Linked DNA regions of Metabacillus sp. B2-18. The protein of the gene in region 1 interacts with the protein of each later gene in a pairwise test. Links are inferred from orthologs where the notes say so. Each region holds a gene or a part of one and is shown on either strand. Other genes may lie near its edges.

Evidence for each region.
Region 2: the proteins of dnaX (region 1) and licT interact in binary tests that used the Escherichia coli proteins (3 or more experiments, as listed by UniProt). The link is inferred for Metabacillus sp. B2-18 from one-to-one orthologs.
Region 3: the proteins of dnaX (region 1) and dnaE interact in binary tests that used the Escherichia coli proteins (3 or more experiments, as listed by UniProt). The link is inferred for Metabacillus sp. B2-18 from one-to-one orthologs.

Annotation. Positions count from the first base shown.
Region 1 is NZ_CP088245.1:28,481-32,282, forward strand. What follows is about bases 1-2,934. They hold dnaX (DNA polymerase III subunit gamma/tau), read left to right. Parts: upstream 1-587; coding sequence 588-2,282; downstream 2,283-2,934. Other genes in these bases: LPC09_RS00140 (YbaB/EbfC family nucleoid-associated protein), read left to right, coding at 2,304-2,627; recR (recombination mediator RecR), read left to right, coding at 2,638-2,934. Also shown: more of recR, read left to right, coding at 2,935-3,234; LPC09_RS00150 (YaaL family protein), read left to right, coding at 3,248-3,469; LPC09_RS00155 (pro-sigmaK processing inhibitor BofA family protein), read left to right, coding at 3,553-3,802. UniProt on the Escherichia coli protein: Part of the beta sliding clamp loading complex, which hydrolyzes ATP to load the beta clamp onto primed DNA to form the DNA replication pre-initiation complex.
Region 2 is NZ_CP088245.1:4,226,748-4,238,195, forward strand. The notes cover bases 3,558-6,450. They hold licT (BglG family transcription antiterminator LicT), read right to left. Parts: upstream 5,473-6,450; coding sequence 4,642-5,472; downstream 3,558-4,641. Other genes in these bases: LPC09_RS21460 (amidase), read left to right, coding at 3,558-4,606; ascB (6-phospho-beta-glucosidase), read right to left, coding at 5,708-6,450. Also shown: cysI (assimilatory sulfite reductase (NADPH) hemoprotein subunit), read right to left, coding at 1-1,029; LPC09_RS21455 (assimilatory sulfite reductase (NADPH) flavoprotein subunit), read right to left, coding at 1,057-2,886; more of LPC09_RS21460, read left to right, coding at 3,212-3,557; more of ascB, read right to left, coding at 6,451-7,129; LPC09_RS21475 (beta-glucoside-specific PTS transporter subunit IIABC), read right to left, coding at 7,202-9,100; LPC09_RS21480 (histidine phosphatase family protein), read right to left, coding at 9,373-10,017; LPC09_RS21485 (ATP-binding protein), read right to left, coding at 10,176-11,448. UniProt on the Escherichia coli protein: Mediates the positive regulation of the beta-glucoside (bgl) operon by functioning as a transcriptional antiterminator. This is an RNA-binding protein that recognizes a specific sequence located just upstream of two termination sites within the operon.
Region 3 is NZ_CP088245.1:3,711,847-3,724,333, reverse strand. The notes cover bases 5,134-9,065. They hold dnaE (DNA polymerase III subunit alpha), read left to right. Parts: upstream 5,134-5,511; coding sequence 5,512-8,865; downstream 8,866-9,065. Other genes in these bases: LPC09_RS18870 (sporulation membrane protein YtrH), read right to left, coding at 5,134-5,322. Also shown: LPC09_RS18905 (metal-dependent hydrolase), read left to right, coding at 1-193; LPC09_RS18900 (hypothetical protein), read left to right, coding at 584-826; LPC09_RS18895 (CBS domain-containing protein), read left to right, coding at 934-2,250; LPC09_RS18890 (YtpI family protein), read right to left, coding at 2,317-2,616; LPC09_RS18885 (DHH family phosphoesterase), read left to right, coding at 2,838-3,776; LPC09_RS18880 (YtzJ family protein), read right to left, coding at 4,027-4,215; sporulation membrane protein YtrI, read right to left, coding at 4,487-4,990; more of LPC09_RS18870, read right to left, coding at 4,987-5,133; LPC09_RS18860 (NADP-dependent malic enzyme), read left to right, coding at 9,089-10,318; LPC09_RS18855 (FadR/GntR family transcriptional regulator), read left to right, coding at 10,335-10,961; accD (acetyl-CoA carboxylase, carboxyltransferase subunit beta), read left to right, coding at 11,209-12,084; accA (acetyl-CoA carboxylase carboxyl transferase subunit alpha), read left to right, coding at 12,078-12,487. UniProt on the Escherichia coli protein: DNA polymerase III is a complex, multichain enzyme responsible for most of the replicative synthesis in bacteria. This DNA polymerase also exhibits 3' to 5' exonuclease activity. The alpha chain is the DNA polymerase catalytic subunit.

The DNA.
Region 1 (3,802 bases):
ACTAATACATGCGTCGGACAAACGGCGCAACTAAATATGGTATCAATTTTGCCGTGCTAAGCGGGGAGGTAGCGGTGCCCTGTACTCGCAATCCGCTCTAGCGAGGCCGAATCCCTTCTAGAGGTTAGAACACTGTAGGGCTGCCTCAAGTAAGTGGTGTTGACGCTTGGGTCCTGCGCAATGGGAATCCATGAACCATGTCAGGTCCGGAAGGAAGCAGCATTAAGTGGAAGCTCTCATGTGCCGCGGGGTTGCCTGAGCCGAGCTAACTGCTTGAGTAACGCCTATGGTGGCTAATCGACGGAAGGTGCACGGCAGTTAATTTTAAAATAAAACTCACTCTTATAGGGTGAGTTTTTTATTTACATGAAAGAATGTAATAATTCACAACTGGTTATTAAAAAACGTATAAACATTCATCTTATTGTGCATTTATTTTATATTATTCAACAATAAGGTTAGCGAAAGAAAAATGTTCGTTTTTGGTTTAAAAGTGATCATTATGAATGAACTCACATATAAACAACTTTGTAAAATTTCTGTTGGTTGTTATAATAAAAAGGAAGAAGAAGAAGGGAGACGTTTTTGTGGGTTATCAAGCTCTATATCGTGTTTTTCGACCACAGCTGTTTCATGATGTGGTTGGACAAGAACATATTACTAAAACCTTACAAAATGCCCTATTACAAAATAAATTTTCACATGCTTATCTTTTTTCTGGACCACGTGGAACAGGGAAAACAAGTGCAGCGAAAATCTTTGCAAAAGCAGTGAACTGTGAAAAGGCACCAGTTGCGGAGCCATGTAATGAGTGTGCTGCTTGTAAAGGAATCACAAACGGGTCAATTTCTGATGTCATTGAGATTGATGCTGCATCTAATAACGGTGTTGATGAAATAAGGGATATAAGAGATAAAGTAAAGTATGCACCATCATCTGTACAATATAAGGTATATATCGTCGATGAAGTTCATATGTTATCGATTGGAGCTTTTAATGCCTTACTTAAAACGCTAGAAGAGCCTCCTAAGCATGTGATTTTTATCTTAGCTACAACAGAACCACATAAGATCCCGCTAACAATCATCTCCCGCTGTCAACGCTTTGATTTTAGAAGAATTACTGCATCTGCTATTGTAGGGAGAATGAAGGAAATCATACATAATCAGCAGGTTAATGTAGAAGAAGCAGCTCTAGATGTAATAGCAAGAGCAGCTGATGGTGGTATGCGTGATGCGTTAAGCCTCCTAGATCAAGCTATATCTTATAGTGATGAGCAAGTAAGTATTGATGAAGCTTTGCTAATTACTGGGTCTGTCTCTCAAGAGATTATCGGAAGAATTGCAGAGGCCATTCATCAAAAAGATGTGACAATTGCCTTACAAGCACTTGATCAACTTATGTATCAAGGTAAAGACCCAAGTAGATTTATTGAAGATTTTATTTTTTATTACCGAGACATGCTTCTTTACCAGACGGCACCAACGTTAGAAGATGTACTTGAACGAGTATCAGTTGATGAACAATTTATTCAACTTTCAAAGGAAATCCCTTCTGCTGAGATTTATGAGACAATTGATGTTTTAAGTAAAAGTCAGCAAGAGATGAAATGGACAAACCATCCACGAATTTTTTTAGAGGTAGCACTTGTGAAGCTTTGTCAAAGTGCTCATACTACTTCTCAGCCTAATCAAGAGGGGTATCAAGCACTTCTAGATAAGATAAACAATTTACAATCAGAAATAAACCGAATAAAACAGCAAGGGATCTCTGCACCACAGCAGGCTGCAACAGGTTCTGAACCAAAGCAGCGCTCAATGAAAAGTGGTGGTTATAAAACACCAGAAGGAAGAATTCAAGAAATCCTTAAAAACGCTACAAGAAAAGACTTAGAGATAATTAAAGGACGCTGGGCAGAGCTGCTAGAGATGCTAAGACGCCAAAATAAGGTGTCTCATGCAGCACTACTAAATGATAGTGAACCTGTAGCAGCATCAGATCATGCCTTTGTTTTGAAATTCAAATTTGAAATTCATTGTAAAATGGTAGCTGAAAATAACAATAATGTTCGAACAAACTTAGAAATGATTTTACAGGAATTAGTCGGCAAGAATATGGAAATGGTTGGCGTTCCAGAACATGATTGGGGTAAAATAAGGAAGGAATTCCTTAAAGACCAAAAAGACGATGAGCAAAATCAGCAAGAAAGTGGAGAAGAAGATCCTTTAATTGCTGAAGCAAGAAAATTAGTAGGAAATGAACTTATTGAAATAAAAGACTAAAAACTGGAGGAATGTAAAATGATGCGTGGCGGAATGGGTAATATGCAAAAGATGATGAAGCAAATGCAAAAAATGCAAAAGGATATGGCGAAAGCCCAGGAAGAACTTGCTGAAAAAACAGTAGAAGGTACTGCTGGTGGCGGTATGGTAACTGTTGTTGTTAATGGCCAAAAGGAAATAGTAGAAGTTAACATTAAGGAAGAAGTAGTAGATCCAGAAGATATCGAAATGCTTCAAGACTTAGTATTAGCTGCTACAAACGATGCACTTAAAAAGATGGACGATTTAACAAATGAAACTATGGGACAATTCACAAAAGGAATGAATTTACCGGGAATGTTCTAGGAGGATTATCATGCATTATCCTGAACCAATATCAAAGCTAATCGATAGCTTTATGAAATTGCCAGGAATCGGTCCAAAAACGGCCGTTCGACTGGCTTTTTTTGTATTAAATATGAAAGAAGATGTGGTCTTGGATTTCGCAAAGGCTCTAGTTAATGCCAAGCGGAATTTATCGTACTGCTCTGTTTGTGGCCATATTACTGATCAGGATCCTTGTTATATATGCGAAGATGATCGACGTGATAAAAGCGTTGTTTGTGTTGTTCAAGATCCTAAAGATGTGATCGCAATGGAGAAAATGAAAGAATATAACGGACTGTACCATGTACTTCATGGTTCAATTTCTCCTATGGAAGGGATCGGACCTGAAGATATAAAAATACCGGAGCTTTTAAAAAGGCTTCAAGATGACGTGATTCAAGAAGTTATTTTAGCAACAAACCCTAATATTGAAGGGGAAGCAACTGCAATGTATATTTCAAGATTATTAAAGCCATCGGGTATTAAACTAACTAGAATTGCACATGGTTTACCGGTAGGTGGAGATTTGGAATATGCTGATGAAGTTACCCTATCAAGAGCACTAGAAGGAAGAAGAGAGCTGTAAAGGGGGGGATGAGATGCTTTTTCGCCGTAAAGGATGGCTGAGAAATCAATATGATCAACAACTGATTCAAAACTTACTTCTGAAGAAGAAAGAGTGGAATCGACAAAAGCAACTGATTGATAAAAGTGTTGAACCTTCTCCTGAGGTACTCTATGAATTAAAAGTAGCAGAAGCGAAATACTTCTTTTTATTAAAGGAAGCAAAAAACCGAAACATTAAAATTGGCAAGCTATAGTAGATGTTATCTATTATAGCTTGTTCTATTTTTAAACGCACTTCCATATCTTTTATAGTAAGAGGATAAAAGGGAGTGGTGAAATGGATCCTATTATAGTTTTTTCTATATTGGGTGGACTCGTACTGATTCTATTGTTTGTCGGAGCACCGATTAAACCAATTCAATGGATCGGTCAACTGTTTGTAAAGGTTATAGTTGGAGCGCTATTATTATTTTTTGTAAATGCATTTGGTACAAGCATAGATTTACATATTCCAATTAATCTAATAACATCAAGTATCTCTGGGATATTGGGAATCCCCGGGTTAGCAGCACTAATCGTTATAAAAA
Region 2 (11,448 bases), 4.2 Mb from region 1 along the record:
GTTATGATCGAAAGTGAATGGCTTCGCTTCTTCTAAGCTCCAGCCAAGACGATTTTCTAACTCTTCTTTTACGTTTTCAAGCCCTAGGCGATCGACCGTATATTTGAAACGTGCATTTTTACGTACAGAACGATTTCCATAGTCACGTTGAATTGTAATGATTTTTTCTGCTACATCATAAGCCTGTTCTGGTTTAATGAAACCAATAACTTTCGCAAGCTGTGGATATGTTTCTTTATCACCATGACTCATACCCATACCACCGCCAATTGCTACGTTAAAACCAACAAGCTTGTCGTTCTCAACAACGGCAATATAACCTAAGTCTTGAGAGAAAATATCAACATCGTTTGAAGGCGGAACGGCAATACCAATCTTAAATTTACGTGGTAGGTAAAGCGGACCGTACATTGGCTCAAGCTCTTCTGTATCAGGTGTACCAGCTACTCTTTCTTCATCAAGCCATATTTCATGATAAGCTCTTGTACGTGGTAATAAATCATCACTTAGTTTTTTCGACCATTCATACACTTCTTGATGCACGTTCGATTGATACGGATTTGCCACACACATTACATTACGGTTAACGTCTCCACATGCAGCGATCGTATCCATTAATGAAGCATGAATACCTTGAATCGTTTTCTTCATGTTCCATTTTAGAATTCCGTGCATTTGGAACGTCATACGAGTTGTTAGCTTTAACGTACCGTTTCCGTATTTTTGGGCAAGGTCATCCATAACAAGCCACTGGTTTGGTGTGGCAACACCACCTGGTAAACGAACACGTAGCATAAATTGATAAGCTGGCTCTAATTTTTGTTTTTGACGCTCATTTCGAAGATCACGGTCATCTTGTAAATAGCTTCCGTGGTGTTTCATTAAGCGGTTATCATCATCTGAAATACCTGAGCTTAATGGCTCAAGCATAGATTCTTTAAGCGTCCCACGCAAAAAGTCACTTCTTTCTTTAATGTCTTCAACATCACTTGGTGGGCCTTCTGGTGCTTTTAATATTTTGTTCGCCATGTTGCTAATCTCCTTTCAATCAAAAAATCAATATACATCGCGTTGATAGCGTTTATTTTGTTTCATATCTGCAAGGTAGGCCTCAGCTTTTTCACGGCTTAATCCGCCTTCTTTTTCAATAATGTCGATCAGTGTGTTGTTAACATCTTTCGCCATATGATTTTTATCACCGCAAACGTACACAACAGCCCCTTCTTCAAGCCATTGGAACAACTCTTTGCTGTGCTCTTGCATGCGATTCTGTACATAAACTTTTTCTTCTTGATCACGTGAAAAAGCAACATCCATTCTCGTTAACACACCGTCTTTAATCCATTTTTGCCATTCTGTTTGGTACAGAAAGTCTGTTACAAAATGTTGATCACCGAAGAACATCCATGATTTACCTTCTGCACCGATTTCTTCACGCTCTTGCATAAATGCACGAAATGGTGCAACACCTGTTCCAGGTCCAACCATAATAATCGGTGTATCAGGATTTTGTGGTAGTCTAAAATTTTGATTCTTTTGAATATACACTGGTAATGTATCACCAGGTTGCAGGCGTTCTGCCACTTGGGTTGACGCCACACCTTTACGATGACGACCATGTGTTTCATAACGGACAGCCCCAATTGTTAAGTGAACTTCATCTGGATTTGCAGCTAAGCTACTTGCAATAGAATATAGACGAACTGGCATTTTACGTAGAACACCAGCAAATTCCTGTGCAGAAACTTCCCATGGACCAAAGTCACGAATTAAATCTAATAGGTCACGACCATCAATATATGCTTTTATAGAATCCCTATTTGATACAAGTGATTGTAAATCTTTATTAGAATTAAGCTGTGCTGCTTTTTCAACAACTGGTTTCGTTAACGTGGCAATTTCAACCCTTGAGCTTAATGCCTCTTTCAATGTTACTTCTTCATTATTCACTGTAACTTTTTCAGTTGCATCCCATTTTACTGCTTCAAGAATAAGGTTAACAAGTTCAGGATCATTTTCCGGGTAAACACCTAGAGCATCACCTGGCTCAAATGTAAGGCCAGATCCTTCTAATGACAACTCAAGATGACGCGTTTCTTTATTAGAGCCGCGACCATTTAGGTTTAGGTTTTCAAGAACCTCTGCTTTAAATGGATTTGTTCTTGAGTAAGCTGATTCTAAAGCTTGAGGAGCAGGGGCAGCTGCTTCTTGCGCTTGAACAGGTTCTGCTCCCGCAGCTTGTGCTTCATCAAGACCAGCTAAAACTCCTGCAATCCACTCAGCTGCAGGCTCATCAAAGTCTAAATCACAATCGATACGTGGATAAAGACGAGTTCCACCAAGATCTTCTAAACGTTGATCAAATTCTTTTCCTGTTTGACAGAAAAACTCATAAGAGCTATCACCAAGCGATAGAACTGAAAAGCGAAGTTCATCAAGCTTTGGAGCTCGTTTACCATGAAGGAACTCATGGAAAGAAATCGCATTATCCGGCGGATCTCCCTCGCCATGTGTACTTACTACAATAAGAAGATTCTCTACCTTCTTTAAGCTATTTGGTTTAAAATCACTCATTGATGAAACGGTTACTTTATAACCACGACTCTCGAGTTCTTTTCCTGCCTTATTTGCAAGACCCTGGGCATTACCAGTTTGAGAACCAAATAGAATCGTAACATCCTTAGATACTGGCTTTACATTTACTGGAACAACAGCCTCTACTACCGGCGCTTCGGGAGCAGCCGTAACATTAGCAGAACCAGCTTGTGTAGCAGCTAGATACCCACTCAACCAGACTTTTTGAGATTCCGTCAAGGTTGGCAGAAGACGATTAAGGAGCTCTACTTGCTCCTGATTAAACGGACTGTTCATTACCTGAAGTTGCAACAAAATCCACACCTCACAAAATTTACTTGTACAAATTATTCATAATTACTAGTTTCCATTATTTTAGTCTCACTGACAAGTGAAAAATATAATTCATTTTACCACAACTCATTATTCCTATCAATAAAGTTGGAATTTAATTGTGTGAAGAATGAAAAAGTTTTTGACAAGTTTGTGAGGATTGATGATACTTTTTGTTAAAAGGAAAACTTGTTCGTTCTATTCCACTATCGTTATATAATAGAGTTAAAACAAAAATTTATAACATAAATCCTCTTAATATCCGTACTAAACCAAAAAGTACCTATTCAAGGAGAATTCACCTATGCACCAATTAAATTGGCTCGATGCCACTGAACAGGCTTATCTTATTAAAACCAAACAAATTTCAGCTGCAGAATTAGTTTCCCATACAATTGACTTAATAGAAGAGTTAAACCCCAAATTAAATGCTGTCACACATAAATTGTATGAAGACAAGTTACCACCAACTGAATCCGGTCCATTTTCAGGTGTTCCGTTCCTTATGAAGGATTTGGAATTTTTCGCAAACACCCCCTACACAGCAGGATCTACATATCTTAAAAACTTTATTGCCTCAGCTGATAGTGAGTACTCATCACGAATCCGTCAACAAACGGGGCTTATCACAATTGGAAAAACAAATACTTGTGAGTTTGGACTAGTACCGACTACTGAGCCTTTACAATATGGTCCAACGAGAAATCCATGGAATCTAGCCTATACAGTTGGAGGCTCAAGCGGAGGGGCTGCGGCTGCTGTTGCAGCTGGAATTGTTCCGATGGCACATGCCTCGGACGGGGGAGGATCAATTAGAATTCCCGCATCTTGTTGTGGAGTTTTTGGCCTAAAAGTAAGTAGAGGCAGAATTCCAAAGAACCCTGATCCGGTTGGCCTCGGAGTTAATCATGTGATTACACGGACTGTTCGAGATAGTGCGGGACTTCTTGATGCTACATATGGAAATAATCCTGGTGATCCATTCTATGTATCACAACCAAGTAGTTCATTTGTCACTGAGTCAATCAAAGAACCTAGGAAATTAAAAATAGCTGTTTTAAAAACCGGATTTAACGGTAAAAAGATTCATTCTGATTGTGAAGATGCTGTTTTAGATGCAGCAAATCTCTGTCAATCTCTTGGCCATGATGTTGAGGAGGGATTTCCTACTATTCATGTTGATCAATATAATCGAGCATTTCAAGTGCTTTGGCAATCATCCTTTTCACAAGGAATACATTCTTTAACAAATTTAACTGGAAGAGCTCCGAAGCAAGAAGAACTAGAACCTTATACTTGGGAAGTTTTACACTGCGGGAATTCATACAGAGCAACAGAATATCTTGCTGCGATTAGTTACATGCAGCTAGTAACGAAAGAAGTTGCTCAATTTTTCAACAACTACGATCTCCTATTAACTCCAACTCTTAGTGAGCCACCTCTAAGAATTGGTGAATTATCTTATAAAGGTAATATAGAGGAGTATGTTAACAGACTAAATGAATGGGTACCCTTCACTCCACTTGCGAATACAACTGGCTGTCCGGCGATGTCTGTTCCATTGTTTTGGAATAAAGATATCTTACCTATTGGTGTTCAGTTTATGGGACCGCTCGGAGATGAAGCTACTCTGTTTCAACTTGCTGGACAGCTTGAGCAAGCACGGCCTTGGAAAGATAAAAAACCAACTATTATATAGAAGAAAGTAGACGAAACGTTCGTCTACTTTTCCTCTTATCTATTAATAACCCTCTCAATATGAATCGTCAAATACAGCTTCTCATCGTTTGTTAACTCGTAATCAAATTGTCTTTCCACATAATCATTAATTTTTTCCGTACATTCATAAGCTTGTTTGTGTTTGTTTTTTACAGCTTCAAACAGAAAATCGTCTTCACCTTCCATGTAAGTTTTGCTGTATAGTCTTTGAGCAAAGAACTTCAAATGAGTGACAAATCGGAAGAAGTTAAGAGACTCTTCGTTAAAATCCATCTTAAAGTGATATTTCACAATTTTTAAGATGTCTTGCATCGTTTTTGTAATGTTTACGATATTAGGCATTTCTTCATTTAGCTCTGCATTCACAATATGCATGGCAATAAAGCCAGCTTCATCCTCAGGCAATGTAACATCAAGCTTTTCCTTAATCATACCCAGTGCTTCTACACCAAGAGAAAATTCATCTTTATATAGCTTTTTGATTTCCCATAGCAACGCATTCTTTATATCGAGGCCTTTTTTATTACGTTCAATGGCAAAATTAATGTGATCTGTAAGAGAAACATAAATACTGTCATTTAGTTCTCTTCCAAGCTTACTTTTTGCTTTTTTAATAACCTCTTCTGTTACTTCCATGAGTTCAATTGAAACCTCATATAAAAGGGTTTTAAATCGTTCCGACATGTCTTTATTTTTCAGTGTAAACACTTTCTCAATTTTATCATCATCTATTTCGTCACCAGGTCTTTTTTGAAAAGCAAGACCTTTCCCCATGATAACAAGCTCTATATTTTCTTCATTAAATGCACTTACAACATTATTGTTAAATACTTTTTCTATTTTCATATAACCACCTAAACTTTTTATGGTTTATTTGTTAAACAGATTTTCTCGTATAAGCTCTATTTATCGTATTATAAGTGATACTCTTCTCCATGACCACTTCTAAAGATTATAGGAGAATCCCTGTACTAATAGAAGGAAAGCTGTTGTCAGCTTTCCTCTTATATCATGATGACCTGAAAGTATTCTCCATTTGCCTATCACATGCTTGAACCACCTTTTCCCTTAATAATGCTTCTTAAAGTGATTCACCATTACTCTCAATTACTTTTTTATACCAATCAAAGCTTTTCTTTTTATGCCGTTGTAGTGTACCGTTTCCTTCGTTGTCTTTATCAACGTAAATGTAGCCATAGCGTTTTTTCATTTCTCCAGTTGAAGCACTCACAATATCAATTGGACCCCAGCTTGTATAACCAAGAATCTCAACGCCATCTTCAATCGCTTCACTCATTTCAGCAACGTGCTTTTTTAAGTATTCAATACGGTAGTCATCATGAACTTCACCGCCTGCTGTTAATTCATCAACAGCCCCTAAACCATTTTCCACAACAAATAATGGCTTTTGATAGCGATCATATAATTGATTCGCTGTAATTCGGAATCCTCTAGGATCAATCGTCCAGCCCCATTCTGATTTTTCAAGGTATGGATTTTCAATAGATCCGAACACATTTCCTGACGTCATATTATTTACTTCTGGATCTGTACTAGTTGCACGGCTCGCATAATAACTAAAGCCAATATAGTCAACGGTATGATTTTTTAGAAGCTCTTCATCTCCAGGTTCCATTTCAATCTTTATGTTATGATCTTTGAAAAATCTCTTAGCATACCCTGGATATGCTCCACGTGATTGAACATCGATGAAAAAGAACGATTCACGGTCTTTCTCCATCGCATCCCAAACATCCTCCGGGTTACATGTGTATGAATAAGTCATTCCTGCAGCGAGCATACATCCGATCATTGCCCCTGGGCTGATTTCGTGACAAGCTTTTACAGCAAGTGCACTAGCAACTAATTGATGATGTGCAGCTTGGTATTTAATTTGCTCTTTATTGTCTCCTTCTTTGAAAACAAGTCCAGCACCTACAAATGGCAAATGCAATAACATATTAATTTCATTAAATGTCATCCAGTATTTTACCTTATCTTTAAAACGTTTAAATAAAGTTGTTGCATAAGTTTCAAATAAAGAAACAAGCTTACGATTTTTCCAACTTCCATAGTTCTCAACCAAGTTAACAGGTACATCAAAATGAGCAATTGTTACAACAGGCTCAATATTATATTTCAATAGTTCATCGAAAAGATCATCATAAAACTTTAACCCTGCTTCATTAGGCTGCGCATCATCACCATTCGGGAAGATTCGTGCCCATGAAATAGATACACGTAAGGCCTTGAATCCCATCTCTGCAAAAAGTGCAATATCTTCTTTATAACGATGATAAAAATCAATTGCCGTATGTGATGGGTAAAATTCACCTTCAAGTGGTTGGAAAGAAGGAAGATTTCCAAACATGATATCCCAGCGCTTTTCACCTGTTGGTAGTAAATCAACTGTTGTTAATCCTTTTCCACCTTCGAGATAGGCCCCTTCTGTTTGATTGGCAGCAATCGCACCGCCCCATAAAAATCCTTTTGGAAAAGCCATGAAGAAAACTCCTTTTCATAAAAAAGTGAGGGAGAGAACGTCTTAAAAGACGACCTCCTCCTTAGCTAACATTTAATTTATAGTAAAAACACAGTCACCAGTTTTCACTTGTTTCTCTGGTGTTAAGTTTAGATTAAACTCTTTATGATTCGTTACCACAACAGGTGTTGTGAGTGGTTTCCCCGCTTCTTTAATCTTATCCATATCAAACTCTATTAAGAGTTGACCTTTTTCAATTCGGTCACCTTGAGAAACATGGGCTGTAAAATACTTTCCTTCTAACTGTACAGTATCCATACCGATATGAATCAGAATATCTACCCCATTTTCAGTCGTGATACCAATTGCATGATTAGTCGGGAATAAAGCAGTCACGATACCAGAAGCAGGAGCTAATAGCTTTCCTTCGCTTGGCTCAATTGCTACACCATGACCAAGAGCACCTGATGCAAATGCTTCGTCTTCTATTTCTGATAAAACCTTTACTTCACCTGTTAAAGGACTAATGATTTGTTCATTTTTAGCATTTGAAGCTGTTGTTACTGCCACTTCACTCTCAGAATTTTCAGTTACTTCATTTTTAGCTTTTCCCATTCCAAATAGGTACGTAAGAATAAAGCCTAGACCAAATGCTACAGCAAATGAAATCAACATTGCCCAAAAAGCAAATGTAATACCATCTGTTGGACTGATAAATGATGGAATTCCGAATACTCCAAGACCGCCTACCATGTAAATTTTAGAACCAGCTGCACCGATAATCCCACCACCAACAGCAGCTGCAATACAGCTAATGATAAATGGCTTTTTAAGCGGTAATGTAATACCGTAAATTGCTGGCTCTGTTACACCGAAAATACCCGAAATAAATGCTGGAATACTTAATGTTTTCAGCTTTTGCTGCTTTGTTCTAATCCATACTGCCAATACTGCACCAATTTGAGCAAATGAAGCAGCAAATGTAGTTGCTAATACCGGGTCAGCACCCATTGTTGTAAGGTTGTTAATCGCAATTGGTACAAGACCCCAGTGAAGACCAAAGATAACAAGTAACTGCCATAATCCACCTACAAAAATCCCTGCAACTAGTGGGCTTAAATTATAGATAAATAGGGTTGCCATTCCTAAAAGATTACCTAACCATGTTGCGATAGGTCCAATTATGATAAATGTTAAAGGAACAACAATTAGTAATGTAAAAAATGGTACTAAGAATGCTTTCACTACACTTGGAATGATTTTTTTCAAACGGTTTTCTACAATTGCTGCGAAATATGATGCTAAAATAATCGGGATAACAGAAGATGCATAACTCATTAAAATGACAGGTACACCTAAAAATGTAATATGAATTGCTGATTCAAACATTGTCCCTGAAAATAATGTGTAAAGAGGATCGCCTGCCGTTAAGCCTGATAAAGTTGGATAAACTAATGAACCCCCAATGGCCATTCCGATGAACGGACTTCCACCAAACTTTTTAATCGCTGTGTATCCTAAGAAAATTGGAAAGAAGTAAAATAATGAATCACCAATTGCATTTAAAATTTGATAAGTTCCCGATGTATCCTCTAACCAACCTAATGCAAGAAATAGTGCATTAAAACCTTTGATCATCCCTGTTGCAGCTAATACGCCAAGTACAGGAGTGAATATACTTGAAATGATGTCAATTAAACTTGATTTTTGTTTTTCTTCATCATCACTAGTTTGCGACTGTCCTTGAAAACCACCAACATGTAATACTGCTTGATAAACATCTGGTACATGGTTTCCAATAACCACTTGATATTGCCCACCGCTTTTCATAACAGTTACAACATCATCCATATTTTTTAGTACTTCTGTATTTGCCTTTGATTCATCTTTTAATTTAAAACGTAATCTAGTAATACAATGCACGACACTGGAAACGTTTTCTTTTCCGCCGACATTTGAGAGTATATCTTTAGCCAACTGCTCGTATTTCATGAGGTGTCCCTTCTTTCATCTTAATTTTAGACAAATAAAAAACCTGAGCCGAATAGCACACAAATATCGCGAATATTGTGTCACTATTCAGTCCAGGTTATGCCCACTTAAGGTAACATTCCTATAACGGAATATGTATTATTTATTTGTTATATGTAATTTATCACGGGTAAAATTGAATGTCAACGCTTTCTTTTGATTTTTTTGTAGTTTACTAGACTTTGGAACTAAATGAAAAAAAGAGGTCTTTCGCGACCTCCTTTTCTCATGAATCAGCTATTTGCTTTTAATACCTGACTGCCCTTGTCCCTATAACTAGTGTCACCAATCTTTTCAACGTAAGGTTTACCATCAATAAAATTGACAACCGAAACACTGCAATTGTCATGAACCTTAAACTCTTTGCTGTTTGTGACTTGGATTATATAGTTACCGATTGTTACACCGTGAGAAAAAATTAAAATATTTCCATCATCTGGAGCATGTTTTTCAACAATTTCATTGATTGCTTGTTCAGTTCTTTCAAAAAGCTGTGCATATGTTTCACCTTCTGGAGCACAAGCATTAACATCAAGGCTGAATAATTTTTCGAGGGCATCTCCGTAAAGATTGGGAATTTCATCTTCTAATAAAGCTTCTAATACTCCAAAATTCATTTCCTTTAATCGTGCATCAGGGTTTAAAGGTATGTCACGGTCACCGATGGCATATTTAGCTGTGTCGAGTACTCTCTGACTGTCACTTGCATAGGCTGCAATAAATTCAATATCAGATAAGCCCTTTCCAACTGATTTAGCTTGTAAAATTCCTTTTTCAGTAAGTGGTGAATCGCAGAAACCCTGCATTCTTCGTTCCACATTATATTGAGTTTCTCCGTGGCGGACAAAATAAAGAGTTAGTTTGTTTTCTGTTGCCATTTATGAACACATCCTTTTTTTCAGTCTCGGTCTCTGAAGGTTTTACCCTAATAATGACATTATGACCATTATAATCCTCTTCTAATGGTGTCACAATGAAAACATACTTTATCCTTAGAACATAAAAAAAGCATAACCTTAATGGCTATGCTTTCTGACTATAAAAACGATTTAGCAGAATTCTCTCGATTATAGGTGATATACTTAATCGTACTCTCTAGCACATTACGTATTTCTTCTATGTGAATTGGTTTTTTAATATAAGCATAACACCCTTCTTCAGAAGCCTGGTTTATCGTTGATTCCATTGCATCCGCACTAACAGCTATAACAGGAATGTCCTTTGATAAAGGGTTCGATTTAATATGCTTTAATGCATCTAGCCCATTCATATCTGGCAACGTAATGTCTAGTAAAATAATATCAGGCTTTAGTTCAATGGCTTGTTTTATTCCGTCTTTTCCAGACGTTACACACTGTAAATCGATCGTTTGAATGATACGTAGCATTGATCTCATTACGTCTATATTGTCGGTGTTATCTTCAATATATAAAACTCTTAAAGGTTGGCTTAATGGAATCAATGGCTCTTCATCTATATTTTGCACACATACTTCAGACTGTTTATTCAACTTTTTAAACGAAACCCAGAAAGTAGAGCCTTTCCCTTTTTCTGTTGTCACACCGTAGTTACCATGCATTCTCTTGGTTAGCTGTGATACAATCGCCAGCCCGATACCTGTACCTTTCCAGTTATTCATTGTATTTTTACTTCTATAAAAGGGCTCATAAATAAGATCAAGATCTTCTTGCTCGATTCCGATTCCACTGTCTTTAACATTAATTTTTACTTCTTCACTATCATTTTCCTCATCACAATATATATGAACCGTTCCATTTGCTCTGTTATACTTCAAGGCATTATCCAATAGATTTGTGATAATTTGATTAAAACGAACTGGGTCTGCTTCTATGAAAAAATCTGATGGGACATCCTCTAAATGGATATCTATATCAGAAGTATTTGTTTCAAGAATAGAGCCTACACAATCTTCTAGAAAAGATTTGACTTGTAATTCTTTTTTGTGAATATTCACTTTACCCGTATCAATAGCTGTAAAATCTAATATCTCCTCTATTAAATTCAGTAATTGTTCAGAGGCATTATAGATTTTAGATATTTTTTGGTTCAAATCTGGCGAATTTTTATCCATTAAGAGAATTTGTGAGTAACCTTGAATCGTATTAAGAGGAGTTCGCAAATCATGGCTCATTTGTGATAAAAAGACAGTTTTTGCAAGATTAGCTTTTTCTGCATTTATTTTTTCTAATTCAAGAAACTTTTCACGCTCCATTTGACGGGCATTCCCAATTAACAGCTCTTCATTTTTCTTTTCCAACAAGTTATTTTCTGTTTCTAGTTGTTGGACC
Region 3 (12,487 bases), 3.7 Mb from region 1 along the record:
ACCAATCGGAGATAATCTAACAATGGGTCCTGAAGACGCAAAGGATGCAGCTCTTTGGCTAAACGCAAAGAAAGTCGTTCCTATCCATTATGATACTTTTCCAGCAATTAAGCAGGATCCAGAAAAATTCGCTCAATCCTTACCAGAAGGCATTGGCCTGCCATTAAAAGTGGGAGAAAAATACGAGCTTTAATAGGATAGTTCATATAATGTGGAAAAAAGATTTACAGAATGTTTAGAGTTGAAAACCACAAGCCAAGTTTATACGTGTTGCTTTTAAACCTGTTTTTATAAACTTAGTGGAATGAAGAGGAAGAAAATGACTCCTGCGGGAGGTAGAGGAAAGGCTGAGACCCCGCAGGCAAAGCCGAGGAGGCTCAGCTTCCTCCCCGCGGAAAGCGATTGTCTGGAGCGTAATGAAACGGACAATTTATTGGGGTTACTGTGTTAGAAATAAAATAGTAAAAATAGCGCAAAATGATAGTATGCTATCAGAAGAAGCAAAGAATCTCATTCATTGCTTCTTTTTTTATGTGTACATGCATAAAATGAAACAAAGCTTTTATAGAAAGGATGAATCAAGATGAAAAACCTAATGTACGCATTAATAGCATTAATGATGCTCTATTTTGGACTTCAACATATCTCACTTTCGGGCAATCAAACGCAAACTGTATTTGCTATGAGCTGGTTGTGCTTAGCGATTTTTGTTATTGGTGGAAACTTTGCTCATTATTTGTACCGACCAAAGCAACAGGTTCAAGCAAAGCAGTTAAAATCATATAAGCAAATTCAGAAAAAGAGACAAAGACAAACACTGCGTTGATATAAGCCTTCTTCACCCTTATAATAAAAGTGGATTAGTTTGTTTTTTAAACCGTATTTGTGCGGTCTTATTAGATAAATGCACTAATATAAAAAGGGTGATGCGGCTTGGCTACAAAGCACGAGCAAATTTTGCAGTATATAACTTCACTGCCAGTTGGTGAAAAAATTTCTGTCAGACAAATTGCGAAGGATATAAATGTTAGCGAAGGAACAGCATATCGTGCAATTAAAGAAGCAGAGAACAAAGGATATGTTAGTACGATAGAACGTGTTGGAACGATTAGAATTGAAACAAAGAAGAAAGAGAACTTTGAGAAATTAACATATGCTGAGGTTGTTAATATTGTTGAAGGGCAAGTTTTAGGTGGACGGGCAGGTTTACATAAAACATTAAATAAATTTGTCATTGGTGCGATGAAACTTGATGCCATGATGCGATATACAGGTGCAGGGAACTTACTTATAGTCGGGAATCGTACAACTGCCCATCAATATGCGCTTGAAGCTGGTGCAGCAGTATTGATAACAGGTGGTTTTGATACAGAAGATAGCGTGAAAAAATTAGCTGATGAGCTGGAGCTGCCAATTATTTCAACAAGCTATGATACTTTTACGGTTGGTGCCATGATCAATCGAGCAATTTATGATCAGTTAATTAAGAAAGAAATCGTACAGGTGGAGGATATTCTTACACCGATTGATAAAACAATCTGTTTATCAACGTCTGATACGGTGGCAACTTGGTATCAACATAACTATGAAACCGGGCATGGTCGGTTTCCAGTGATAGATCAGAACTTAAAAGTGCAAGGAATTGTTACCTCTAAAGATATTATGGGGAACGACCATTCAACCATAATCGAAAAAATAATGACTAAAAGTCCGATTACAGTAATTGGTAAAACTTCTGTCGCATCAGCAGCACAAATGATGGTTTGGGAAGGGATCGAAATTTTGCCGGTAGTAGACCAGCAGAATAGATTGCAAGGGATTATTAGTCGTCAAGATGTTCTCAAAGCTCTTCAAATGATCCAACGTCAACCACAAATTGGTGAAAAACTTGATGACATCGTGACAAATCAATTTATAACTATTGATGATGAATCAAAACGCAGTAGTATTTTTCGATGTGAAGTAACTCCGCAAATGACAAATCACCTTGGCACCATTTCTTATGGGGTTTTTACGACACTTGTTACAGAGTCCGTTAATCGTTATCTAAGAGCACAGAAAAAAGGTGACATTGTTGTTGAAAATATCACAATATACTTTATTAAACCTGTTCAAATGGAATCAGTGCTTGAAATTCACCCGAAAATATTAGAGGTTGGTCGTAAGTTTGGAAAAATTGATATAGAAGCATATAGCGACGGTATAGTCGTAGGAAAAGCGATGATGATGGTTCAATTGATTGAGAGATAAAACAAGGAAAAAATAGGGTTAGCTGTTTTTATAAAACAGTTAACCCTATTTTTTTCGAGAGATTCGTTACTGTTGCTCTTTTATTTCTTTTAGAACATATGGAAGATAATGCTTGTAAGCTCGGTATCCTGCCCAAGCACTGCCAAAACCGATTAACAGAAAAATAATTCCCACAACAAATGATAAGGTTGAGCGAAACATAAATAATTGATTAAGCCCAAAAAATGCAACAAACAGACCTAATGCAATGCTAGCTTTCGCAGATATCCAACTTTTCTCCGCTTGCTTATTTGATCGGTATGCTTTGACCCTATAGTACAAATAGAAAGCTAGTGAAAAAATAATAAGTACAACTAAAACTGGCATATAAAAACCTCCACTACTGAGATGAGTATTTTTTCTACTCTTGCATCTAGTAAGGTAAAAAAGAAGAAATATCTTCTTAAACAACCTATAATAAAAGATAGCATGTTTAGTTTAACATGTCTTTAACTAAATACGATGAAATGAAAATCCTGAAGATTCATTCTTTTTTAAAATTTGTATTTATGATTTAATAAACTATATAGAGAGAAAAGGAGACCAAAATGAAACAACAAATACTTGATGAAATTAGCCAAAATGACACAATTATCATTCATCGCCATGTTCGTCCAGATCCGGATGCCTATGGCTCTCAATGCGGTTTGGCTGAAATGATAAAAGCTACATACCCAAATAAGAAAATCTATGTTGTAGGAGAATCTGAGCAATCGCTTGAGTTTCTATATAAAATGGATCATATTTCAGACGAGATATACCAAGAAGCACTTGTTATTGTATGTGATACAGCAAACCAAGCCCGCATCAGTGATCAACGTTATAAAACAGGTAAAAAATTGATTAAAATCGATCACCATCCAAATGAGGATCAATACGGAGATCTTTTGTGGGTGGAAACTGAAGCAAGTGCTACAAGTGAAATGATTTATGAACTGTACTTAGAAGGTAAAGATCACGGCTTTAAATTATCTGAAAAAGCGGCAGAACTTCTTTATACTGGGATTGTGGGTGATACAGGAAGGTTTCTATTCCCGAGTACAACGGAGAAAACTTTTCAGTATGCTAGTGCATTAATCTCAAAAGGAATTAACCCTACACCAATTTACGACGAACTTTACAAAACAAAGAGAAACGTCGCTAAACTTAGTGGATATGTTCTTCAAAACTTTACGTTAACATCGTCAGGTTCTGCATCAATGAGTATAACAAAAGATATATTAAAGAAATTTGATGTGACCCCTTCAGAAGCTTCTCAGCTTGTTGGAATTTTAGGTAATATTGAAGGTGTGAAAGCATGGGTGTTCTTTGTGGAAGAAGAAAATCAGATTCGTGTTAGACTTAGAGCAAAAAAACTTGTGATAAATAAATTAGCTAAAAAATATAATGGTGGCGGACATCCACTCGCATCTGGAGCTTCTGTATATAGCTGGGAAGAAGCGAAACAGGTTTTACATGATCTAGAAGTGCTATGTCAGGATGAATGATCTTAAGAAATAAGAAAGGGTTCGGTAATAACTGCCGAACCCTTTTCTAACCCTAGTCGGTAGTCATAAGATGACATAGTTCCTTACCTTAAAATTTACGATCCAGAAGGATGATAGTGTAGAGGTTAGTTTGCTTACAATACAGTTATGGATTACTTTTAGTGGTTTGAAAAGAACATGTGATGAGGATCTTTAGAAAACGCCGCTTTGATAATGGAGTTTTACATTGATGAAGAGAGTGTGAAAGCGGTTACCTTTCTTTGTTCGGAATAAACCAATAACCTAGCTCTGTAGCATCCTCATACACATCCAATTGTAAAATCTGACATTCTTTTTTGATAATGTTTGCAAGCTCAGCTGTTTCTACATATGCTGAGAACCCTTTTTTGATATGGTTAATCTTTTCCTGGACAACTTGTTTTGAACTTAAAATATACATATCCATCCCTCCGTTAAGTAGTGGTACAACCGATAAATCGTTATAAAGTGAGTTGGTTAAACAAGGAATCAATTGTCATAATTGTTGGAATGTATGTTCTATGAAGAGTGGATGGGGAGGTTAAAGCCAGTTTGTAAGAGAGCAAACCAGCTTGTTTTTAGTGGATGTTTTTTTCCTTGTTTTTCCTATTTCTATTTTATCGGAAAAGGGAAGGTTTTGCGATTGATTTTTAATAAAAATTAAAAATATTTCAAATTCTCTTGGAGTATTGTTAGTCTACAAATGATATTTTAACTTCAATATATAGTGTGGTGGTTAACATGAATTTTGTCATTTCAAGCTTGTATTCTTTTCCATCAAACTTTAATGGCTTATTTTCAATGATTCGTTCTATTAATAGATGGTTAGAAACGATACTCTCAATATCCTTGGCCATTACGTCTTTTAAATCTTCCTTTACACTGTTTTCAATATTCGTTATCCTAAAGTCCTTAAAAAGATAGCGGTCACCGTTCGTTAATTTAATCTTAATCTCTTGAACAGTCAGCTTTTCTTGAGCTTTTTTATTTAATTTTGTATACTCTTCTTGATAGATTTTCTTGTCATTCTCTAAATCTTGAATGGTTTGCTTTTGTTTATTTATAATTGTACTATGTTCTTCTTGAATAACTCCAAAAATAAAAAGAAAAACACCCCAACTAATAACTGCCCCTATTGCTGCACCTGCAAAAAAACGTTGCCATGAAGGTTGCTGATAGTGCGGCGGGATTCTCATGAAAGATGCTCCTGCGTTAACCAAGTGATAAGTAACCAACCTGTTTGAGCTCCACCCATAGCTGATACAATTAACAATACTTGTTTAACAATATCTCGTGTTTCACCTTGAAAAATTCCTCGCTCAAAGCTGTAAAAAGCATCAAACGTACCACCTATCGCTGCAACAAGAGCCCAAATTTTTAGCCTATTAGAAAATTCAAACATTTTGGTTAATGGTGGTTCTCCTGCTAAAAATGCACCAATGGCACCGATTAGCGTGCCACCTAAAAGTACTCCTAGTGCTATAAAGTAACTATGAATAAAAGCCGGCATAAAGGCTTCTTTGTCCATGACTATCAACCCCCTACTCTATATATATGGACGACCTATTTTAAGTATGAAAGAAAATATTTTTGTAGAAATGGTCTTATAACACGGAACGCTCTTATTTGTAACTATATAACCTCGGGAATATAATGAAGGATATATAAATGATCCTTGAATAAAAATCTAAAACGAATGTAGAAAGGAGGGGAATATATGCCGTTTGTTCACCTTCAAGTGAAAAGTGCATACAGCTTGCTCTCAAGTGCAGCAAGATTAGATAAATTAGTTAATAAGGCGAAAGAATGTAAATTTAATGCAATAGCGTTGACTGATTTTCATGTGATGTATGGGGCTGTAGCTTTTTATAAGCTATGTCAGGAAAATGGAATAAAGCCTATTTTAGGTATGACAGTTACAATCATAGATGAACAACATGAGACCGACATGACAGCTGTACTACTAGCTGAAAATAACGAGGGGTATCAGAATTTATTAAAGATAAGCAGTGCTCTTCAAACAAAATCACCTGAAGGGCTTCCAGATCGATGGTTAAAAAGCTATCATTCTGGATTAATAGCCATTATCCCAGGACAAATGTTCATGGAAAGCTTTGAAAAAGAACAGTTTGATCAAGCAATTGTTTTATTAAAAAAATATCAAACTTTATTTGGTGAAAACTCAATATACTTAGGAACTCAGAGAGTATCCTTAGAAGATGAGTCCCTACATAAATATTTACTGAATATTAGTAGTGAAGTGAATATTCCTATGGTGGCAACGAATAATGTTAGCTATATCGAAAAGGAAGATTACCTTGCTCAGCAATGCCTAATTGCATTAAAACGTGGTGAAAAGCTTTCTGATTTTCATGTTGACCAAAAAGGAACACATGAAAATTACTTAAAGCCTGCAGCTGAAATGGTATCTTTATTCGAGGAGTTCCCTGATGCATTAGAAAATACATTAAAGATAGCTGCTCGTTGTAAAGTGAATCTTAATCTGGGTGTTACTCATCTACCAAAATACCCTGCTCCCAAAAACCAAAATGCTGATGAATATCTTGAGGAGCTTTGTTTCAAAGGATTAAATACAAGATTTGAAAACCCTGACTCTATCTATTTACAAAGACTAAGCTATGAGTTAGATGTAATAAAAAGAATGAATTTTAGTGATTATTTTTTAATTGTATGGGACTTTATGAAATACGCTCATGAGCATGGCATATTAACAGGTCCAGGGCGAGGTTCTGCTGCTGGCTCTCTTGTTTCATATGTGCTGCGAATTACGGATGTAGATCCAATTAAACATAGATTACTTTTTGAAAGGTTTTTAAATCCAGAGCGTATTACGATGCCTGATATTGATATTGACTTTCCAGATACAAGACGTGATGAAGTAATAGCTTATGTAGCAAACAAATATGGCAAATTACATGTTGCTCAAATTATTACCTTTGGAACGTTAGCAGCCAAAGCAGCTATTCGTGATGTGGGGAGAGTAATGGGAGCTTCACCTAAGGAAACAGATGTCTTATCGAAGCTGATCCCATCTCGACCGGGAATCACCCTTCAAGAAGCATTTAAAGAATCTCAGGCACTACAGAAATTAATTACTGAAAATGAACGAAATAAAAAAATCTATGAAACAGCTTTAAAACTAGAAGGCCTCCCAAGGCATACTTCTACACATGCAGCAGGTGTTGTTTTAAGTGATCAACCTTTAACAAATATTGTCCCAATTCAAGAAGGGCAACAGGATGTGTACTTAACACAGTACTCTATGGATTACTTAGAAGATCTCGGGCTTTTAAAAATGGATTTTTTAGGCTTAAGAAATCTTTCTTTAATCGAGAATATTATGAAATCTATACAACGTGTTGAAGGAAAACGAGTTGATTTGACGAACATATCCTATCAAGACGAAAAAACATTTGATCTTTTATCCCAGGGAGATACAACAGGAGTTTTTCAGCTTGAATCCGAAGGGATGAGAAGTGTTTTAAAACGTCTTAAACCTAGCAGTCTTGAGGATATTGTTGCTGTAAATGCATTATACAGACCTGGTCCGATGGAAAATATTCCACTCTTTATTGACAGAAAACATAAAAGAAAAAGCACAACATATTTACACCCCTCACTGGAACCGATTTTGCAGAATACCTATGGTGTTATAGTTTATCAGGAGCAAATAATGGAATTGGCTTCTACTATTGCAGGATTTACTCTAGGGGAAGCAGACTTATTAAGAAGAGCCGTTGGGAAGAAAAAGAAAGATATACTAGATCAAGAGAGGGAACATTTTGTCTCGGGCTGTACTAGAAACGGTTATAGTCAACAAGTGGCAAACTCAATTTATGATTTAATTGTTAAGTTTGCCAACTATGGATTTAACCGAAGTCATGCAGTTGCATATAGTATGATTGCTTACCAATTAGCCTTTTTAAAAGCAAATTACCCTCTCCATTTTTTAACAGCTTTATTAACAAGTGTAAGTGGAAATGAAGATAAAGTTGCTCAATATGTTCGAGAGGCGAAGCGTAAAGGTTTCGCGGTGCTGCCACCTTCTGTAAACAAAAGTGAGTTTGCATTTTTAGTAGAAGGTGCAAGTATTCGCTATAATTTAACATCTATAAAAAATGTAGGAATAGCGGCTATTAAGGAAATCTTTCATGCAAGAAAGAAAAAACCTTTTACTGACTTATTTGATTTTTGTATAAGGGTATCAATGAAAATTGTGACTAGAAAAACAATGGAGCAACTTATTTTTGCAGGTGCAATGGATGAGTTTACTATTGATCGTGCAACTTTGCTTGCAAGCCTTGATGTTGCCATTGAGCATGCGGAGCTAATGACTCCATCAGATGAAAGTCAATTTGATCTCTTTTTGGAAGAAGAATTTAATCTAAAGCCAAAGTATATTGAAGTAGAGCCATTTAAAATTGAAGAAAAACTTAGATTTGAAAAAGAATCTCTAGGTTTATACTTTTCCATTCATCCTGTTGAAATGTATCGTTCAAACCTTCAAGGGGTCCGTGCTGTTACTATTGATGATTTATCTTCAAATGTAGATCGAAAGGTTTCAATTGGGGCTTTAGTAGCAAATGTACGAACAATACGTACCAAAAAAGGTGAGGTTATGGCTTTTTTACTACTTGGAGATGAAACAGGAGATATTGACGCTGTTCTTTTCCCTCAAACTTATTCAAAGTTTGGTGAAAAGGTGAGGGACGGGATGATTTTCTATCTAGAGGGAAAAGTTGAAAGAAGACAGGATAAACTTCAGTTTATTGTTCAGCAAATAAAAGAACTAGAACACTTACCAGCCGTTTCTAAACATGCAAAGCTCTTTGTGAAAATTGAGAAGCAGTTCTCAGATCAACAAAAGTTGCTAGATGTAAAGAAGATACTAAGTCGTTTTAACGGGAGTATCCCTGTCTACCTGTATTATGAGCATGATAAGAGGACTATTCAATTACCTGAAGAGTTCTCAGTTTCAGCTACAGAAGAGTGTTTAACAGATTTAATGAATTTACTTGGGCAAAATAATGTTGTACTAAAACAGGAGTAGCCTTTCATTGTAAGGCTATTTTCGTAAATGAGGATGTTTATGCTAAACGATGCTTTACAATCAAATGAATTATGTTATCATTTAATAATGATTTAAAGTGGTCTGACCACTTTTTGAAGAATGATAGGCAGTGTAAAAATAGATACAGCTGAACTGGTAACCAAACAATTAGATTCTTACAATAGGGTACTTGTTCTAGTACTTTACATGGGGAGTGTTCATGATGTCATTGAGAGAAGAAGCCTTACATATTCATCGTGTTAACAAAGGGAAATTAGAATCAAAGTCAAAGATTCCAGTAAAAAATGCTTATGATTTAAGCCTTGCTTATTCACCTGGTGTAGCTGAACCTTGTAAAGATATTTATGATGATAAAAGCAAAGTCTATGATTATACGATGAAAGGTAATATGGTTGCAGTAGTTTCTGATGGTACGGCTGTGCTCGGGTTAGGAAATATTGGTCCTGAAGCAGCATTACCGGTTATGGAAGGAAAAGCTGTTCTTTTCAAAAGTTTTGCTGGAGTGGATGCATTTCCAATTTGTTTAAACACAACAGATATTGATGAAATTGTTAATACAGTTAAGTTGCTTGAACCAACGTTTGGTGGAGTAAACTTAGAAGACATAGCTGCTCCTAATTGTTTTGTTATTGAAGAACGTTTAAAAAAGGAAACGAATATCCCTATTTTTCACGATGACCAACATGGTACTGCAATTGTAACTGTAGCAGGGCTTGTTAATGCTCTTAAATTAGTTGGAAAAAGTATGTCTAATATCCGGGTTGTAGCTAACGGTGCAGGTGCAGCGGGTATTGCAATCATTAAACTTTTATATAGCTATGGTGTAAGAGATATTATTATGTGTGACACGAAAGGTGCAATCTTTGAAAATCGTTCACACGGTATGAATAACGTGAAATCTGAGGTAGCTAAATATACAAATAGAGATCAGCTGGAAGGTAGTTTGGCCGATGTTATTAAAGGTGCCGATGTATTTATTGGAGTTTCGGTTGAAGGGGCCTTGTCTAAAGAAATGGTTCAATCAATGAATGAGAACCCAATTATTTTTGCTATGGCTAACCCTGTTCCAGAAATTATGCCAAATGAGGCTAAAGAAGCTGGGGCGATGGTTATTGGAACAGGCCGATCTGATTTTCCAAACCAAGTAAACAATGTATTGGCCTTCCCAGGGATTTTTAGAGGTGCGTTAGATGTACGTGCTACACATATTAATGAGAAAATGAAAATTGCGGCAGTTGAGGCAATCGCAGCACTTGTTTCTGAAAAGGATTTAAGTTCAGATTATGTGATTCCGGCACCATTTGATCCAAGAGTGGCACCAGCTGTTGCTTCAGCAGTAGCTAAGGCAGCAATGGAAACCGGTGTGGCAAGAATAAAAGTCGATCCGGAGGAAGTTGCTGAGAAAACGAGGCAATTAGCCATCATTGATTAAAGTGAGTGATTCTTCTTTGACAACTCCGCATTCAAAAGTTTATATTGAAATCCTTCGCCATATTCGCGCAATTATTGCAGAAAAACAGCTTTCTTATGGAGATAAAATTCCTTCAGAAAGAGAGCTGGCTGAGAATTTAAAAGTTGGAAGATCTTCTGTTCGTGAAGCGTTAAGAGCCCTTGAATTATTAGGGATGATTGAAACGAGAAGAGGCGAAGGAACTTTTTTAAAGGATTTTAGAGAACATAATTTAATTGAACTGCTGGGTACCTTTATTCTTGATGATACAAAAGCAATAAAGGATGTTATTAAAATGAACGAGCTATTAGAAAAAAATGCCCTGCAGCTAATCTTACAAAGTGACATAAATGAACAATTAGAAGAATTATCTAGTAAAGTTCAGGATACAGAGATAACAAGATTTGAATTAATGACTGAGCTTGTTAAATTAGCAAACAATTTTCTCTTATATCGAATTTGGAATGTTTTAAATGAATATGTCAGCTTTGTATATAAAGGTGATCAATCGCATAGTTCTTCAAAAAAACATTTAGCCATGTTGCTTGATGCTTTAATAAAAAAGGATCATTTAGAAGTGTTTATTCAATATGAAGCGGTATCCCTTAAAGAAAATGTCGAATAGATATTGACAACTTTCTACAACATGTTTGTCCAGCAATCGTTACAGTTAATATAACTGACACTTTTTTAGAAAATAGTTTCTTAAAGTGAATACTAGATTATGTAATCATTATCTGATTTAAATAGAAGCAGCTTTAATAAAGGCTATGTTTAAGCGCGTTGTTATTTTTGGCTATAAATGGATATGAGCTAAATAGGAAATCTTCGGCCAATTATAACAGTGCCTTTGAAAAAGGGGAGGTACCGTTTTGTTAAAAGATTTATTTACTAAGCCAAAACCAAAGAAAAAGAAATATGCCTCAATTCCTTCTGAGCAAGCTAAGCAAGATGTTCCGGAAGGGATTGTCATAAAATGCCCGAATTGTAAAAAAATCATGTATACGAAAGAACTTAATAAAAATCTAAAAGTTTGTATGAATTGTGGATATCATCATCAAATGAACGCTAGAGAGCGAATTGAGAGTTTATTTGATGAAAATAGCTTCCTTGAATATGATCAAAACATGATATCTGAAAATCCTCTAAACTTCCCTGATTATGAGGAAAAACTTGAAAAAGATCGTCAAAAAACTAAACAAAATGAAGCTGTAGTAACAGGAGAAGGTCTGATAAACGGCTTTAGAACAGCTGTGGCTATCATGGACGCTAGTTTTAGAATGGGAAGTATGGGTTCTGTTGTAGGAGAAAAAATTACCCGAGCAATAGAAAATGCGAATGAAAAAGGATTACCGATTATTATTTTTACTGCTTCCGGCGGGGCTAGGATGCAAGAGGGTGTTTTAAGTCTTATGCAAATGGCTAAAACAAGTTCTGCCCTTAAGCTTTTTAGTGATAATGGTGGGTTGATCATTTCTGTTATGACACATCCAACAACTGGAGGAGTTTCGGCAAGCTTTGCATCACTAGGTGACTATAATTTTGCTGAGCCAGGTGCTTTAATTGGGTTTGCTGGTAGAAGAATTATTGAACAAACGATTAGAGAAGAGCTTCCTGAAGACTTCCAAACAGCAGAATTTTTACTGAAGCACGGGCAATTAGACAATGTTATTAATCGCCAAGAATTAAAGGAAACTCTTGGGAGCATACTTGATATTCATCAAACAGGAGGTGAAATAACATGGTAGGTGAAATGGAGTTTGAAAAGCCAGTTACCGAGCTTAGAGCTAAAATTAAAGAACTGAAAGATTTTACTGCTCAATCTGATGTTGATTTATCATCTGAAATTGAAAAATTAGAAGCAAGATTAGAAAAGCTTGAAAATGAAATTTATACAAATATAAAGCCTTGGGATCGAGTTCAAATTGCAAGGCATCCTAGTCGCCCTACAACTCTAGATTATATCGAACAAATTTTTACTAATTTCTTAGAATGTCATGGTGACCGATATTATGGTGATGATGATGCCATTGTTAGTGGTATAGCTAAGTTCAGAGATGTACCAGTAACTGTAATTGGTCACCAGCGTGGTAAAGATACAAAAGAAAATATTCGAAGAAATTTTGGTATGCCACATCCTGAAGGCTATCG